Regions from separate parts of the Clostridium omnivorum genome, predicted to be linked through region 1. Evidence: riboswitches for the same ligand, from Rfam matches in the RefSeq annotation. Region 1 holds a riboswitch; the other holds the start of a gene.
What was found. Region 1 has a riboswitch for cobalamin ahead of bsdE14_RS18260 (energy-coupling factor transporter transmembrane component T). Riboswitches for the same ligand answer to the same signal wherever they lie in the genome.
Positions count from the first base shown of each region.

Region 1 (5,361 bases):
CTGGATCAAGCTGAGAGGTTGGTTCATCTAAAATAATACATTTAGGCATATATGCAACTGCAGAAGTTATTGATACCTTTTGCTTTTGACCCCCAGAAAGGGTATTAATTTTTGTATATGCTAAGTCTAGTATATTTGAAAATTGAAGCGATTCCCAAACTCTTCTCTTTATCTGTTCTTCTGGTACTGAAACATTTTCAAGTCCAAAAGCTATTTCTCTATGTACAGTGTTCATTACTAGTTGTTTTTCAGGATCCTGAAAAACCATAGTTATTTCTTTAGCTCTGTCTTTATGCTCTATTTTATCAACCTCAGTATTATCAAGAGATACTTTGCCAGATATAGTACCACCATAAAAATTTGGAATTGAACCACATAAACACTTAGCAAGTGTTGATTTTCCTGAACCAGAACTACCTAATAACAGTAAAACATCACCTTTTTCAATAGATAAATTAATACTATCTAAAACATTTTTATTGCTTTCAGGATATTTATAACTTAATCCTTCAATATCTATATATGCCATCTTTTACTCCTTGATTTTATTAAAAGCTGTATTGAAATTAAAACTGTAAGTGCAGCTATAAATACTGCTGAAATGCTTAATGCGTTATACATTGACATATTCGTATATACATCATACTTAACTTTTCCAAGAATATCGAAAATCAAATATAATGCTACAAGTAATAGGCTATTGCCAATTAAAAAGTAGTCATTATGAAAAAACTTTTGTCTTTCATATACGCTTCTTTTTGAACTTAAAAAGCCTCTAATATATGCAGCCTCACCTATATCAAAAGATCCATCTAATGAACTTTCCAAAAGTATAGAAAGTATAGGAACATAGCTTTTCACTTTATCTTTTAAACTCTTTCCTTCATAATTTACTCCTCTTAAGCTATAAATTTCTTTAATGCTGTTAATTCTCTGTCTCATTATGGCAAAAAGCTTAAAGGATATCATTAAAATCAATGTAGATTTTGGAACTTTACTTGAAAAATAAGACACAGCTCTATCGGAATTAAGTAAAATTGAAATTATCATAAAAATGTAGATAATAAGCAACAGCTTAAAAGCTAGTATACTTCCATATATCAATGCTTCTAAAGTAAAACTTTTGTTACCAATTGAAAAAAGCTTACTTTTTCCTTCATCTACAAAAATAAAGTTAATTGATACCGTAACAATAAAGAAGGGTATAAAGTAAATAATTCCAAGCTTAAACTTGTCTATGCTTTTCCAAGAATAAAATATAATAAAACAAGTTATTAGAACAGCTCCTAAAATCACTGGATTATTAGTTAAAAATGTTAATATCAGCAGCGAGAAACATATAACAGCAACAGTTAATATATGTAGAGTGTTTTCTTTTTTCATATTTCCTCCGAAAAATAAAAAACCGAACTAGAAAAAGCCCGGCAATAAATTACCTAGCCTTCCCTCCGAAGGTGGATTATACACAAATTGCATAAGATATCCTGACTCACATTTCATCCTCCTGGTAACCTTCCCTGATAAAATCAAGTGGTTATATACCATTTGTCTATGATTACAGTAGCGGGGGCTGTTGTGGATTCAAACCACATTCCCTCATGCAATTTTTATTTCATTTTCAATACTAGCATAACATTATTAACTGCTTTTTTCAATAGTTAACCCTGTATAAAAAATATTAAGTTTATATATGGTTATACTATTAATAAATAAACAAGTAATTTAAACGGAGGTAACTAATATGACTATAACAAGTTTATCTTTATCTTATTATTTTCTAGGAGTATCAATTATTGCCCTAGCCTTTTTATTTTACTTTAAGACTTTAGTAATAAAAACCTCAAAAGAAAATGAAAGCAGAGACAAAATAATTGGTAATATGAAAGATCCAGATGCTTGGAGAAGCAGAAACAATAAAATGTCCTATGTATCTCTATTTTGGACCATTGTCTCACTAGCAGCCTTCATATATCTTAAATTTTTTATGGCTTCAAGGTTAATATCAATAATCTATTTAATTGTATATTTATTTGCAGTAGCTCTATCCTTGATACTTTTTGGCATTGGAAGGAAAAAGGCAACAAGTTAAAGCTCATTTTTTAATATATCTATAAAGCTTTTAACTATCATTGCCGTAAATCCCCATATAATATATTCTTGATACTTATAAAAATACTGCTTTAATTTTCCCTTACTAAACTTATAATTCTTCCCCCCCTGAATATAGTTGTAAGGAAAATCATCTTTTAAATTTGGACCTATTTCTAATTCATATAATAAGGGCTCATTATTTATAAAAAACTCCAAGGGCACTTTAAAAATATGATCAACTTCGTCCCTACTTGGCTCTTCAGGTATCCTTTTAAGCTTAGCTATAAAAGGATACATAATAGAGCCATAGGGACTTATAAAATAATCCATTTCACCAATGTATTCTAAATCCTTTTCTTCAACATTAAGTTCTTCCATTGTTTCCCTAATCGCTGCATCCCTTGCAGCCTCATTTGCTTCTATCCTTCCTCCTGGCAAGCATATATCGCCTGGCTGACTCTTCAGTTGTTTTGATCTGACTTCAAAAACTAAATATTCCTTTCCCTCTTCTTCATATATCAAAATCATCACTGAACTTTTTTTATAATTTCCTATGATTCCTGCTTTTCTGTTCTTAAATATCTTATTTATGTCAATACTCAATAATATCACCTCTAAAATGTTATTGTATCTCCTACATTTATAATATATATTAAATAAAGAACTAATAAAATAATTTTTTTATTGTAAATTTTACCATTTAATAATATACTTTGTATATATGAAAAATATATAATTTGGAGAGATGGTTTTGAAGAAAAAAATAATTGTTTTTTTATTATTAATAATGTGTCTTTTCTGTGAAAATGCAGTTGCCGCCCAAACAGAGCCAAGTATAATAGGCACCTCCGCAATCACTGTTGATGTAGATACTAAAGAGATAATTTATTCAAAAAATATTGATACTAGACTTTACCCCGCAAGTATAACTAAGCTAGTAACCGCTATGCTGCTTTCAGAGAATAAAAAGCCTGGTGATATCCTTACATATTCAGAAAAAGCTAAAATGCAGGAACCATCTTCTTTAGATCTGCCTGCTTTGGATAAACTCACTGCCAAAAATGCTATGGACGCTATGCTCTTATATTCAGCCAATGATATAGCATATATGATAGCAGAAAACATCAGTGGCAATATTAATAACTTTTCCATTCTTATGAATGATAAAGTAAAAAACCTAAATTTAAAAAATACAAATTTTGTAACTCCCAACGGGCTTCATGATCCAAATCACTATACGACTGCCTACGATTTATCCGTTATAGGCAGAGAAGTATATAATTATCCTTGGATAATGGATACAATAAAGAAGAGCAACAGCACTTTTACAACTGAGACTAACCAAGAAATTACTATTAAAAATACCAATAAACTGCTTGGAAAAGATGGTTGTATTGGCGGAAAAACCGGTTATACCTCAGATGCCGGAAGATGTCTTCTTGCTCTTTATGAAAGAAATGGAAGAAGAATTTTAGGTGTGGTTTTAAAATCTGAATATGATAAAAATGATACCGTAGTTTTTAAAGATATGGAAAAAATAATTAGCTGGAGTTATGCTGCTTCAAAAGAACCGATTATAAAAAAGAATTCCATTATAAAGACTCTCGACACTGAATACTGTATTATTCCTTTCTTAAACAGTGATACAAAATTTAACATAAGCCCGTTTAATAAACTGTCTAAGAAAATACAAATTGATTTTACGGTAAAAGAAGATATACTAAGATACAAAAACGATGTTGAATATGAGACATCCTTTGAAATTAATAAATTTGATCCAAGAAAATTAGATGTGAATACACCTGTGGGAAAATTAGAAGTTAGGGATAGAGATACTACATATTCATACAATATATACCCTACAAAGAACTTTGATAAAAGCTATATAAATAAATTTATTATTATTTCATCTATATCTATTATTTCATTTGTGCTTTTAATTATTTTAGCTTTAGCTATTAAAAGAAAAAGAAGGACCTCTAAATAAGACGTCCTTCTTTTATATTATAAATTATATTTTTCTAGAATTCCTTCTATAAAATGTCCATTTTCGTAGAACAATTCTCCATCGGCATAAATTTTACCGCCATTTCTCATGTCGCAAAGCATATCCCAATGAATTGATGATCTATTTAATCCACCTGCTTCAGGCATAGAATCACCTATAGCCATATGTATTGTTCCACCTATTTTTTCATCGAACAGCATATTCCTTGTGAAATTCTTAATTCCGTAGTTTGTACCAATAGCTACTTCTCCAAAATTGCTGGACCCTTCATCAGTAGCTAAAAGAGCTAATAGTAAATCTTCACCCTTCTTTGCTGTGGCTTTAACAACTTTACCTTTTTCTATTTCTAGTCTTATGCCTTCAATTTCTTTTCCAGCATAAATTCCTGGGAAGCTAAAGGTTATATATCCATTAATACCATCTTCTACAGGTGAAGTAAATACTTCCCCATCTGGAAAATTAACCTTACCATCACAATTAATCCACTTTCTCCCTGATACGTTAACCTTTATATCTGTCCCTTCTGATATAAAGTGCAATTCTTTTTTTGTATCAAGATATTTAACCCATCTTTCTTGCTCTGCGCTTACTCTCTTCCATTCTGCTACTGGGTCTTCAGCATCCAATAATCCTGCTCCATAAACAAAATCTTCATATTCACTAAAGCTCATTGAAGCTTCTTGTGCATCTGCATAAGTTGGGTATTGAGTTCCACACCATCTTAAGCTTCCGTCTCCCATCTTTGAGGAGTATATTGTTCTCCAGCTAGTTGCGCCTTTTGCATTTAATTGCAACTTCTCAGATGGTATATTTGAATTTGACTTAGTATTTCTTGAGCCCCAAGCTGAAAGCCAAACATCAGCTTTTTCTAAGGTGTTTTTCATTATGAAGTTTTCCTGCTGAAGTTGTTCAGCTGTGCTATATTTTAATTTAACTTCAGCTACATCGCCGGAATTTAACATTGTTTCTACATGTGCTCCAGCTTTAACTGCTTCTTTTACTACCTCTACCATCCATGGTGTTGCAACTTCGTCACTCATAACAAAAACAAATTCACCTGGTTTTACTTCTGTAGAGTAATTTACTAATAGTTTTGCAAGTTTATTTAATCTACTATCCCCCATGATTGTATCCTCCTAAATTTTACTAGTACACTGTTATCTTATCAAACTTTTAAATTTCATACAACATATTTATTTCAATATTTACACCCTAATGAAATAAAAGTTTTAATTTTCTCACTAAACTAAATCCTCAAACTT
Region 1 covers NZ_BRXR01000001.1:3,867,124-3,872,484, reverse strand. The annotation lists gene bsdE14_RS18265 (ABC transporter ATP-binding protein) at 1-529, opposite strand, end outside; gene bsdE14_RS18260 (energy-coupling factor transporter transmembrane component T) at 517-1,383, opposite strand; cobalamin riboswitch at 1,458-1,636, opposite strand; gene bsdE14_RS18255 (hypothetical protein) at 1,742-2,089, shown strand; gene bsdE14_RS18250 (NUDIX hydrolase) at 2,086-2,694, opposite strand; gene bsdE14_RS18245 (D-alanyl-D-alanine carboxypeptidase family protein) at 2,837-4,078, shown strand; gene bsdE14_RS18240 (aminopeptidase) at 4,096-5,223, opposite strand; gene bsdE14_RS18235 (DMT family transporter) at 5,341-5,361, opposite strand, start outside.

Region 2 (5,361 bases), 350 kb from region 1:
GATGGAAACATAGCTTTCAATGGAGGTATCAATCTAGCAGATGAATATATTAACGAAAAGAAAAAATATGGTCATTGGAAGGATACAGGTGTAAAAATAAAGGGAGATGCAGTTTGGAGTTTTACATTGATGTTTTTAGAAATGTGGAATACGTTTAGGAAAAGTACGGATATTCTAGAAAACTATAAATCTGATCATAGTTATGAGGAAAGTCTAGAATATGATGGCTATGTGCAGCCATTTTCAGATTCACCTTTTGATGATGAAACAATTGGACAAAACATTTATATAGAATTATTATCACAAGCAAAAAGGTATATTTATATTTTTACTCCTTATCTCATTATTGATAATGAAATGAAATCTGCTCTTTGTATGGCAGCTAAAAGGGGAGTAGATGTTAGAATTGTTACACCAGGTATTCCAGATAAAAAAATTGTTTATAGGCTTACCCGATCCAATTATGCACCTCTTCTAAAGGCTGGAGTTAAAATATATGAGTATTCTCCAGGATTTCTTCATGCTAAAAGTTATGTTTGCGATGATGAATTTGCAGTAGTAGGGACTATCAACATGGATTTTAGAAGTTTATATTTGCACTTTGAATGTGGAACCTTTATGTATAGAACTAAAGCTATAATGGATTTAAAGAAGGACTTTGTAGAAACAATTATAAAAAGTAAGGGGATAAATATAAATGACTGCAGGCATGGATTTTTTGGCACACTATTTGATGCCGTGCTTAGGATGTTTGCTCCACTTTGTTAATTAATTTATAAATACTACAATGCAAAAAAGTAACCAACTAGAAATGACTATAATTTTGAGATAGGTCCGCTTTCATTCTGTATTAAGTAGCAATATTTGTAATCAGAATTTATGTCTATTGAATAATATATAAACATAGTATATAATCAAAGTAGAATTTAATATTTGTTTTAGGTACATTAAGTTTAATAGGGAAAGTGGTGAAAATCCACTACAGCCCCCGCTACTGTATACGGAGACGAATTTCGACCACTGGCTTTTATGCTGGGAAGGTGAAAGGAGGGAGACCCGTGAGTCAGGAGACCTGCCTAAAATCAAAAGCTAATCCTTCGGTGGGAAGGGAAATGGCATAGCATTTTAGACACATGATTAAGCTGATTTTAGCATTTTCAGTATGTGGGAAATTTGTGATTGTTAGACCTCTACCTCAAAAGGGTAGGGGTTTTTTATTTTGTAAAAAATTGTAGAATTTTTCTGCAAGCATGGCAAAAGACCATTATATTAATATCAGAAAAAGGATAAATTAAGTTTTGGAGTTGATAGAATGTTACAGCTTATCGGTATTAAAAGTAATTGCACCGTTGAAATCAGAGAAAAGCTTTCAATAATACCTAAGCATAGTGAAAGAACAATTAATGAGCTTCTAGGATTATGTAAAGAAGTAGTGGTACTAAGTACATGTAATAGAACGGAGATATATTTTGATTGTGAAATAAGCGATGAAGGTGTAGTAGAAGAGATTTTCATTAGATTAGGATGGAATAAAAAATTTATTAACTATATATTTCGAAAAAAAGAGGAAGAAGTAACTAAGCATTTAATGGAGCTTTCCTGTGGCTTTTATTCAAAAATTTTAGGTGAGGATCAAATACTAGGTCAGGTAAAAATAGCTTATGAAGAGTCCTTGAAGCTTAAGGCAGTAAGCAGAGATCTTCAACGTCTTTTTCAACTAGCCATAACTTGTGGAAAGGAATTTAGAGATAAGGCAGAACTTTATAAAATTCCAGTATCTTCCTCATCCATAGTTGTAAAGGAAGCATTAGCTAAAGGTGCAAAGAAGTTTATGGTTTTAGGTTATGGAGAAGTTGGGCAATTAACTTGTAAATATATTTTAGGCATCAATTTTGAAAGTTTGTATATAGTTGTTAGAAATGGAAGCTGCATTGATATTAATGATCATAGGATTAGAGTCATACCTTTTGAACAAAGAAAGTATCATTATAAGGATGTGGACTGTATTATAAGCTGCACATCGGCACCTCATACTGTAGTGTCAAAAAATGATATTCCTGATAAAAAATTAATTATATATGATTTAGCAGTGCCGAGAGACGTTGATAATGAGGTAGCCTCACTAGAACAGGTTGAAGTATATGATATTGATAAAATAAGCCTTATAGATGATGAAAATAAAAAAATAAGAGAACTAAAAATGAGCGAGTTTAAATACATAGTTGATAAATATATTAAGGAGTATAAAGATTGGCAGTGTATAAAGGAAATAACGCCTCAAATTACAAAGATAAAGATTACTGGAGAAAAAATATATAGCAAAAGATACAATACTTTTGTTAATAAAAAACATACTAAGGATAATGAAGTTTTGGCAAGAACTTTATTGAAGAGCACCTCTGATGCATATGTAAATAAAGCTATAGAGGTTTTAAAAGAAGAGTATTTGAAGGGTAGGGGTGAGGAATGCTTGAAAATAATACAGAGGATTTTTTGTCAACCGAGTTAGAGTATACTCATATTTCCTTGCTATCGTGTAAAACTAAAGTTCTCATTATAGGTGGAGGAAGAGCAGGGTATATAAAAGCTATGAGTCTTGCTAGTAAAGGCTGCAAAGTTTTTGTGCTTTCTGAAGAGTTTATATGTGATTTTGATAATTTATTAAATATGTCAAATGTGAGCATAATCAAAGGAAAATATGAATCAAGATTTATTCATGACAAACATTTGGTTGTAATAGCTGTAAATGATAAAAAGGTTAGAGAAAAGATTAAAGAAGATTGTGAAAAACTTTATAAGCTTTATTTAGACTGTACAGATTTTAAAGAAGGACAATTTGTTATGCCAGTACAAAGAAAAACAGAAAATGTTATCTTTAGTTTGAATACTAAGGGTGGAAACCCTAAAGCAGCTATATTTTTAGCGAATGTAATAGATAAAACTCTGAGTGAATATGATGAGTTTATTGAGTACATCTGCACTGTTCGTGAAGAGGCAAAGACTTTAAAATATAAGGATGAAATACTAAATTTTATTGTATCAGAGGATTTTAGATTCTTTTACGATAAGAATAAGCATAAAGAGGTATTAAGAATGTTTTTTAACAATTAATATTATGGAGGTAAATTATTTTGAGTTTAAAAATTGCTACAAGAAAAAGCAAGCTAGCTTTGGTACAAACTGAATCAGTTATTGATATGGTTAAAAATAAGTACGGCTTAGAGTGTGAAAAGCTTCTTGTTCAAACTGATGGGGATATAAGATTAGATATATCACTAGATAAGATAGGTGGTAAAGGTCTCTTTGTTAAGGAAATAGAACTAGCTCTTATGGAAGGAAAGGCAGATGCAGCAGTACACAGTATGAAGGACGTACCTTATGAGTTAAGCAGCATTTTTGAAATTGCTGCTATACCAGTTAGAGAGGACGTAAGAGATGTATTTGTGTCAATTAATGGAATTAGCTTTTTAGATCTTCCTAAGGCAGCTAGAATTGGAACCAGCAGTGTAAGAAGAGAGGCCCAGCTTAAGGCAATGAGGCCAGATATAGAAGTTGTACCTATAAGGGGTAATGTGCCCACTAGAATAGATAAGATGCAGAAAGAGAACCTAGACGGAATAATACTAGCAGCAGCAGGTCTTAAAAGACTTGATATGGAGTGTAAAATAACTAATTACTTTGATCCATATGAGTTTTTGCCTGCAGTAGGGCAGGGAGCTTTAGGAATTGAAATTGTAAGCAGCAGTGAACAAGGTGATATTTTTAGGGGACTAAATTGTCAAGAGATAGAAATGTGTGTAGCTGCTGAAAGAAGCTTTATGAGAAGACTAAACGGAGGCTGCCATATATCAATAGGTGCGTATGCAGTAATAGAAGGTAATCTAATGCGTATAGCAGGCATGTTCCAAGTGGGAGATAGGTTAATAAAGAAGGATATTGAAGGCAATCCAGAAGATTATATTGAGCTGGGTGAAGCCTTGGCAGAAAAAATAATAAGCAGCAGCTAGAGGAAAAGGAGTTACATATGAGTAAGGTTTATCTTATTGGTACAGGGCCAGGAGACGAAGAATTGATGACACTTAAAGCAGTGAGAGTGCTTAAAAAGTGTACAGCAGTAATGTATGACAGGCTGGCTGGAGGAAATGTTTTAAAGTATTTAAAGGATGACTGTAAAGTGTTCTATTGCGGCAAGGAACCAGGCTGTCATTATAAAACTCAGGATGAAATAAATGAGATGCTTGTTTTTCTTGCTAAGAGTGGACATGTTGTTGGAAGGGTAAAGGGTGGAGATCCTTATGTTTTTGGAAGAGGTGGGGAAGAAGCCTTAAGACTACGAGAAGAAAATATAGATTTTGAGGTTATACCTGGTGTTACCTCTGCAATATCTGTATTAAGCTATGCTGGCATTCCAGCTACCCATAGAGGATTATCTCAAAGCTTTCATGTTATAACTGGTATGAGTGCCTCAAAGCTTAAAATAGATTGGAGCAGTATTGCAACAGTAGAAGGAACATTAATGTTTTTAATGGGACTTGAAAATATAGAATTTATAACTAAAAGGCTAATAGAATGTGGTAAAACTGAAAGTACTCCCTGTGGAGTAATTATGAGGGGAACAACTTCTAAGCAGAGAAAAGTAATAGGCACTTTAAAAGATATTGCTGTAAAGAGCAGAGAAGTTGGACTAAAATCTCCCTGCATAATTGTAGTTGGAGAAGTAGTAAACTTAAGTGAGAGCTTAAACTGGTATGAGAAAATGCCTCTATTTGGAATAAATGTATGTGTTACTAGACCAAAGGAGCAAGCTGGTGGAATGGCGGAAAGCTTAAAGGACCTTGGTGCACAGGTTACTGAGATAAATTCAATTAAAATAGAGAACAGTTCTGAAAATCTAAATGATTATATAGAAAAGCTTAGTACCTATGAATATGTAGTGTTTACCAGCGTTAATGCTGTAAATGTATTCTTTGATTATTTAATGGATATTAGTTTTGATATAAGAAAAATTAAGGCATCCTTTGCAGTTATAGGCCATGCTACAGAAAAAGCCTTGAAGGACAGAGGCTTAATAGCAGATATAGAGGCTAAAGAATTTGTTGGAGAAGGACTTCTAGAAAAGCTAAAGACAGTAGTTAAAGCGGGGGACAATATTCTTATTCCATGTTCTAATGGTGCAAGAAGTTATTTGTCAGATGAATTAAGAAATTTAAATTGCATCGTAGATGTGGCACATATTTATAAACCAGTTAAGGGAGAGATAAAAAGCGAAAAAGCCTTTGAGGACGTAGATGTAGTTATATTTACTAGTCCATCTACAGTGAGAAATATGATTGAAATAGTTGGGCTTGAAGGTATAAAAGA
Region 2 covers NZ_BRXR01000001.1:4,221,201-4,226,561, forward strand. The annotation lists gene cls (cardiolipin synthase) at 1-768, shown strand, start outside; cobalamin riboswitch at 924-1,094, shown strand; gene hemA (glutamyl-tRNA reductase) at 1,313-2,509, shown strand; gene bsdE14_RS20010 (NAD(P)-dependent oxidoreductase) at 2,467-3,111, shown strand; gene hemC (hydroxymethylbilane synthase) at 3,132-4,007, shown strand; gene cobA (uroporphyrinogen-III C-methyltransferase) at 4,025-5,361, shown strand, end outside.
Region 2: another riboswitch for cobalamin. It lies ahead of hemA (glutamyl-tRNA reductase); the one in region 1 lies ahead of bsdE14_RS18260 (energy-coupling factor transporter transmembrane component T).